2 regions of the Bradyrhizobium sp. 2S1 genome follow, and region 1 is predicted to be linked to the other one. Evidence: riboswitches for the same ligand, from Rfam matches in the RefSeq annotation. Region 1 holds a riboswitch; the other holds the start of a gene.
What was found. Region 1 has a riboswitch for glycine ahead of HAP54_RS29130 (D-amino acid dehydrogenase). Riboswitches for the same ligand answer to the same signal wherever they lie in the genome.

Region 1 (3,529 bases):
TTCTTCCTCTTCGGCCGGGTAATTAGGGGAAAGCTGCGCGGGTGGTCTCGGTCGTATCGACCTGCGACGGCACCATTGAAGGCGTGTCGAGGTCGCTCCAATCATCGATCGCCCCTGCTACCATCTGCGCCGTCGCGGCCGAGAGCGTCCAGCCGAGATGACCGTGGCCCGTATTGTAGAACACGCCCGGAATCCGTCCGGCGCGAACCACCGGCATCATGTTCGGCATCATCGGGCGCAGGCCCGCCCATGGCACGATCTTCGAGGTGTCGATCCCGGGGAAATGCTGTCGCACCCAGTCCACCAGCGGCTGGATCCGGTCGGCGCGAATGTCGCGGTTGAAGCCGTTGAACTCGGCGGTGCCGGCGACGCGGAAGCGGTCGGCGCCGAGCCGGCTGGTGACGATTTTCGCAGCTTCATCGAGCAGGCTGACGGTCGGCGCAGCGTCGCGGCTTTGCGGCGCATCGAGCTGCACGGTGATCGAATAACCCTTCACCGGATAGACATTGACGCGGTCGTTCAGCATGCCAGCGAAGTGACGGCTCGCCACCCCGGCGCAGATGACGATGCCATCGGCCTGCAACTCATGCTGCGTCGCGACGTCAGCATCATGCGAAGCGGCTTCGTTCCAACTGACGCGGAAGCCGTCGTCGCCTCGCGCGATCGCATCGACATCGGCTTCGTGGATGAAGCTCGCGCCGCGGCGGATGCAGGCGTCGGCAAGTCCGCGGGTGAACTTGTGGATATCGCCGGTCGCGTCCGACGGCGTGAAGAAGCCGCCATAGCAGGCCGTCTGCAGCGCAGGTTCGATTGTGCGGATTTCGTCAGGGGTCACCGGCCGGCGGTCGAGCCCGCCTTGCTGCAGCAGCGTGTTGACCCGCAGGCCCGCTTCGAAGCCGGCCTTGTCGTGATAGACGTGCAGGATGCCGCGGCGTTCGAGATCGAAGGCGATGTTCTCGCGCTGTGCGATCGAGAAAAGATGTTTGCGCGCTTCGATGGCGAGCCGCGTGGTCTCGATGGTGTTGCTGCGATAGCGGCCGATGTGGCCGACGAACTCGCCGATCCAGGAATATTTGTGCCAGCTCGGCTTCGGGTTCATCAAGAGCGGCGCGTCGCTTCTGAGCATCCAGCGCAGCCCCTTGAGAATGGTCGCGGCGCTGTTCCAGACTTCCGCGTTGCTGGCGGAGAGCTGTCCGCCATTGGCGAACGAGGTTTCCATCGCGGCGTAGCGATGCCTGTCGAGGACAGTCACCCGGTAGCCGCGTTCGAGCAGGGCATAGGCCGTCGTCACGCCGGTGATGCCGGCGCCAATGATCGCAATGTGAGGCATGATAGTCTTCAGGCTCCCGTGGGTTAGAGTCGCCGAACCACCGGTGAAACCGGCATCGGCGCCCCATCTGTCACGGTACCTGAGAGCTTGATCCGCATCGGGCCGCAGCCCAATAGCGAACTATCCCCTTCGGTGGACGTCATGGCCCTTGATGTGCGGCCATATTCGTCTCTCTCCAGATCGTCCTGACGATACAGTCCTTTTGCCTGAGAGTTTCCGGGGCGGTTGCTCCGTCGGCGCCGAAGCCAACAACACGCATGTTGTTGCTCCGATCTCTCCCGCATCGTCGTGTTGGACGGCCGGACCGTAGGCGAAGCCTGAAAATTGGACAAGGCTAAATTTCGATCCGGCAGTGCCAACGTGTTGTGCAGTGCAAATCGATGTCAGTCCAGCGTCGCCAGCAGTGCCGCCATCAGGCGGCCGCGTTCGGCGAGGCTGTCGACCTCGATATGTTCGTTGAGCGTATGCGCGTCTGCGCCGCGAACGCCGAGGCCGTCGAGCGTGGGGATGCCCATCGCACCGGTGAAGTTGCCGTCCGAGCCGCCGCCGGCGCTGCCATGCGGCAGATCGAGGCCCATCGCCGCCGCGAGGCCCTTTGCCTTTTCATAGAGCGCCATGGTGCCGGCATCCGGCTCCCACACCGGGCGGGTGACGCCGCGCGTCACCTTGAATGTCACGTCGTTGGCGGTGCCGGACAGCGCCAGCATGCGCTCGACGCCGCGGTCGAGATCGGCCTGGCGCTTGGCCATGCTGAGCGCTTCGCCGGTGCAGGTCGTCGCAACGCAATTGACCCATTGGCCGCCATGCACGATGCCGACCGAGAACGTGCAGTCCTCGGTGGTCATGCCGTCGATGGCGATGATCTGCCGGGCCATCTCGCGGATCGGCCCGACGACAGCGTCGCGCCGGCGTGGCTCGGCTTGCCTGTTGCTTCCAGATTGAAGCGCGCGATCGCGTAGCGACCGGTGACGACGCCGTTGTTCGGACGGCCGGGCTCCGGCACCAGCACATATTTGTTGCGCGCGGCTTCCGCCTCGATGATGTCGCGCGTCGACGGCGTGCCGACCTCTTCATCGGGGGTGAACAGCACCGTGATCGGCAGCGGTGTCGTGAAGGAGGCGCGCGCCAATTGCCGGATCGCCTCGACCGACAGATAGTTGCCGCCCTTCATGTCGAAGATGCCGGGCCCGAAACACTTGTTGCCTTCGCGCCGCCACTTCAGCTTCTCGATGGTGCCGACCGGGTGCACGGTGTCCAGATGGCCTGATATCAGGATGCCGGGCTGGCCTTGCTTCGGATGAGGAAAACGGGCGCGGACGCAGCCGGCAAAGCCCTGGCGACCGGCGATGCGCTCGATCGTCGCACCCATGATCGCCATCTCGCGTGCGGCAAGGTCGAGCATGCGTTCGACTGCCGCCGAATCCCAGGTCGGGCTCCCGCACTCCACCCAGCTACGCAGGCCCTGCAGCATTGTTTCGGAATCAAAGGGAAGATTGGCTGGGTTCATCGTTTTTCTCTCTTGTTGTTTTGATCGCGCCGGCATCGCGCGCGCGTTACGAAAATCTCAGCCGACGAATTTGTAAAGCCAAAATCTGGCGCGCGGCCTCATTCGTTTGTGTACGTCCGATCCCGCCCGAAACCGATTGACGCGCATTGCGCTTGGTGCAAGTCTCGATTTCACAAGCCATACAGCATGTTAGTTCGCCTAAATAACGAACCGCATGCATAACGAATAAGCCGGCTTTGACCAGTTTCACGTCAGGAGAGATTGCATGTTCCCTATCTCGCGTTGGAAGCACCGCACGCTTGCGGCTGCGTTGACGGCGCTTGCACTGTCGTTCGCGCCGCAGGAATTGTCATTTGCACCGCAGGCGATGGCTGCGGGCAAGACCATCACCGCGGTGATGCACTCGGATCTCCGCGTCATCGATCCGATCATGACCACCGCCTACATCACCCGCGATCATGGCTACATGATCTATGACACGCTGCTGGCGACGGATTCCAACTTCAAGATCCAGCCGCAGATGGCGGACTGGAAGGTCTCCGACGACAAGCTGACATACACGTTCACGCTGCGCGACGGCCTGAAGTGGCATGACGGTGCGCCGGTCACCGCGGAAGACTGCGTCGCCTCGCTGCAGCGCTGGGGCAAGGTCGACGGCATGGGCCAGAAGCTGATGGACTTCGTCGCGAGCC
Region 2 (3,529 bases), 3.8 Mb from region 1:
ACCCTGTTCACCTTCGGCCCCGACCCGCGCAACAAGCCGACCGCGAAGGCGATCGTCGAGAAGTTCAAGGCCAAGAACATCGACCCCGAGGGCTACACGCTCTACACCTACGCCGCGATGCAGGTGTGGACCCAGGCCGTCGCCAAGGCCGGCTCGACCGACGCCAAGAAGGTGATGGACGTGATCAAGGCCGGCCAGTGGGACACCGTGCTCGGCAAGATGGCCTTCGACGCCAAGGGCGACATCAAGGCGATCGACTACGTCGTCTACAAGTGGGACGCCAAGGGCAATTACACCGAGATCAATCCGAAGGGCTCCTGAGCCCCTCGCATCTGATCTGAATCCGAGAACAACGCCCCGGTTCGCCGGGGCGTTGTTGTTTCCGCAGATCGCCTTCCGAATTGCGCGAGCATCTGCCGCAGTTGACGGAGCGACGAGCCCCGCAAGATCGAACGCATATGATCTGGGCAGGTCACGATTGAAGTTTAATCTTGCCTGGTTTTGGAGCGCACAATAACGTTTGAGCGTCCAACGCGACGATGCGGGAGAGATCGAAACGAAAGCGAGCACTTCGTTTTCGTGTTCGGCGCCGACGGAGCAACCGCCCCGGAAACTCTCAGGCACAAGGACCGTGTCGTCAGGACGATCTGGAGAGAGACGCCGAATCCTTGATGCGGCGTCCACCGAAGGGGATATCCGTCATCGCGCCATTGCATTGAGCAAGGGCTCCAGCGGATCAAGCTCTCAGGTACCGGGACAGATGGGGCGCCTCCACCGGTTTACGCCGGCGTCGGGGTGACTCTGGCATCCGGGAGCCTCGTCAAGACATGCCCATCATTGCACCCGTCGGCGCCGGCCTCCCCGGCGCAACGACCATCCATGCGACGCGAGCGCGCGACTGCCCTGCCTTCGACGGATGTCTCGACGCCATGACAAACGGCATCGCGCACCGGCGAGCCGTTTCCGTTCAACCGACGTGCTCTTCAACACCACTCGAAGTCCGTTCAGCGTTCACCCGAGGAAAATGATGTCAGTCACACCGCGCGCCAAAAACACCCCGATGTCCTGGAAGACCGCGTTACGCGGGCTGCTTGTCGCCACGGCGCTGGCGTGGCCGGGCCTGTCTCACGCCAAGACGATCAGGGCGGTGATGCACTCCGACCTGCGGGCGCTCGATCCGATCGTTTCGTCGGCCTATATCACGCGCGACCACGGCTACATGGTCTACGACACGCTGGTGGCGATGGACTCCAGCTTCACGATCCGGCCGCAAATGGCGGACTGGAAGGTGTCCGACGACAAGCTGACCTACACGTTCACGCTGCGCGACGGCCTGAAGTGGCATGACGGAACGCCGGTCACTGCGGAAGACTGCATCGCTTCATTGAAGCGCTGGGCTGCCGTCGACGGCATGGGCCAGAAGCTGATGGACTTCACCGCCAGCCTGGAAGCCCCCGATGCCAGGACGATCACACTGAAACTCAAGGAGCCCTACGGCCTGGTGCTGGAGTCGCTCGGCAAACCATCCACGCTTGTGCCGTTCATGATGCCGAAGCGCCTTGCCGACACGCCGTCGGACCGGCCGATCCCCGAGCAGATCGGCTCGGGTCCGTTCAAGTTCGTCCCGGCGGAATTCCAGCCCGGCGTGAAGGCCGTCTACGAGAAGAACAAGGACTATGTGCCGCGCGCCGAGCCGCCAAGCTGGACCTCGGGCGGCAAGGTGGTGAAGGTCGATCGCGTCGAATGGATCACGATGCCCGACGTTCAGACCGCAACCAGCGCGCTTCAGTCCGGCGACATCGATTTCCTGGAACGGCCGTCATTCGACATGCTGCCGATCCTGCAAGCCGACAAGGATTTGACGTCGCGCCCTCTGAGCGGCCTCGGCTTCCAGACCATCGGGCGGATGAATTTCCTTTATCCGCCATTCGACAACGTCAAGGTGCGCCGGGCCGCCATGATGGCACTGAGCCAGAAGGACGTGCTCGACGCCATGGTCGGGGATCCGAAGCTCTACAAGATTTGCGGTGCCGTTTTCGGCTGCGACACGCCGCTCGCTACCGATCTCGGATCGGACTCTCTCGTCAAGGGCGGCGGCATGGCCGAGGCCAGGAAGCTGCTCGCCGAATCCGGTTACGACGGCACGCCTGTCGTGATGCTGGCGCCGACCGATGTGGTGCCCCTCAAGACCCAGCCCATCGTCGCGTCGCAGTTGCTGCGCCAGGCCGGCTTTCAGGTGACGGTCCAGTCGATGGACTGGCAGACCACGAACATGGTCCTTGCAAGCCAGAAGCCGCCGAAGGACGGCGGCTGGAACATGTTCTTCACCAACTGGGGCATCGCCGACATCATGAATCCCGTCGTCAGCGCTCCCCTGAACAACCGGGGTCGCAAGGGCGGCTGGGTCGGCTGGCCGGACGACGCGCAGATCGAGAGCCTCCGCGATGCCTTCGCGCGCGCCGGCTCGCCGGAAGCGCAGAAGAAGATCGCGGCCGACATTCAAGCGCGCGCGCTCGACCAGGTGACTTACATTCCCCTGGGACAGTATTTTGCACCGAGTGTGTGGCACAAGGAGCTGACGGGCATGCTCGATGGTCCGGCCACGCCGCTGTTCTGGAACATCGACAAGCCCGAGTGATCTCAACCCACATGATCCTGATCGACGCGGGCGGCTATCCGGGACAGGCCGAAGCCTCCACCGTGCGATGCAAATGGAAATCTCCGAAAATGTCGGGATGCAATCTGATGTCCCTTCTGCGGACTTTCCGACACAGCAAGGTTTGAAGCCATGTCACCTGATACCAAGTACGATGTGATCGTCGTCGGCGGCGGCTCGGCCGGCGCGGCCACTGCCGCCCGGTTGTCCGAAGATCGAAAGCGGCGGGTGCTGCTGCTGGAAGCGGGCCTCGACTGGCGGGCCGATGAAGCGCCCTGGGAAATCAGGACGCCGAATCCGATTCCGATCATTCACAAGCGGGAATTCCAGGAGAAATGGCAGTGGCCCGACCTTCTGACCCGCCGCATCGCAGGCCAGGAGCCGCGCTTCTATTGGCGCGGCAAGGGGCTGGGCGGCAGCTCGATGATGAACGGCCAGATCGCCATTCGCGGCGTCGCGGATGCCTTCGACGAATGGGCCGCGCTCGGCTGCACCGGCTGGTCCGCGCGCGAGATCATGCCGTTTTTCTCGATGATCGAGGACGATGAGGAATTCGGCGACACCAACGGACATGGACGCGGCGGCCCGCTGCCGGTCTATCGCGCGCCGCTGGAGACGTGGGGGCCGATTGATCGCGGCCTGCGCGATGCAGCTCTCGCCAGCGGCTATCCGTGGTGCGCCGACGTCAACGGCCCGGATGGCGAAGGCGTTGCCTGCTATCCGATCAACAGCCGCAACAGCCGTCGCATCACAACCAACGAAGGCTATCTCGAGCCGGCGCGCGGCCGCGCCAATCTGGAGATCCGTGGCAAGGCGCTGGTCGACCGGGTCATGATCCGCGACGGCAAGGCGACCGGTGTCCGCGTTCATATC

Region 2: linked by a shared signal. The riboswitch ahead of HAP54_RS47075 (ABC transporter substrate-binding protein) and the one ahead of HAP54_RS29130 (D-amino acid dehydrogenase) in region 1 are both predicted to bind glycine.

The regions. Positions count from the first base shown of each region.
Region 1 is NZ_CP147717.1:6,145,668-6,149,196, forward strand. It holds gene HAP54_RS29130 (D-amino acid dehydrogenase) at 23-1,330, opposite strand; glycine riboswitch at 1,396-1,511, opposite strand; glycine riboswitch at 1,515-1,621, opposite strand; partial or broken gene HAP54_RS29135 (M20/M25/M40 family metallo-hydrolase) at 1,714-2,837, opposite strand; gene HAP54_RS29140 (ABC transporter substrate-binding protein) at 3,103-3,529, shown strand, end outside.
Region 2 is NZ_CP147717.1:9,911,785-9,915,313, forward strand. It holds gene HAP54_RS47070 (branched-chain amino acid ABC transporter substrate-binding protein) at 1-321, shown strand, start outside; glycine riboswitch at 533-642, shown strand; glycine riboswitch at 646-762, shown strand; gene HAP54_RS47075 (ABC transporter substrate-binding protein) at 1,028-2,638, shown strand; gene HAP54_RS47080 (GMC family oxidoreductase) at 2,789-3,529, shown strand, end outside.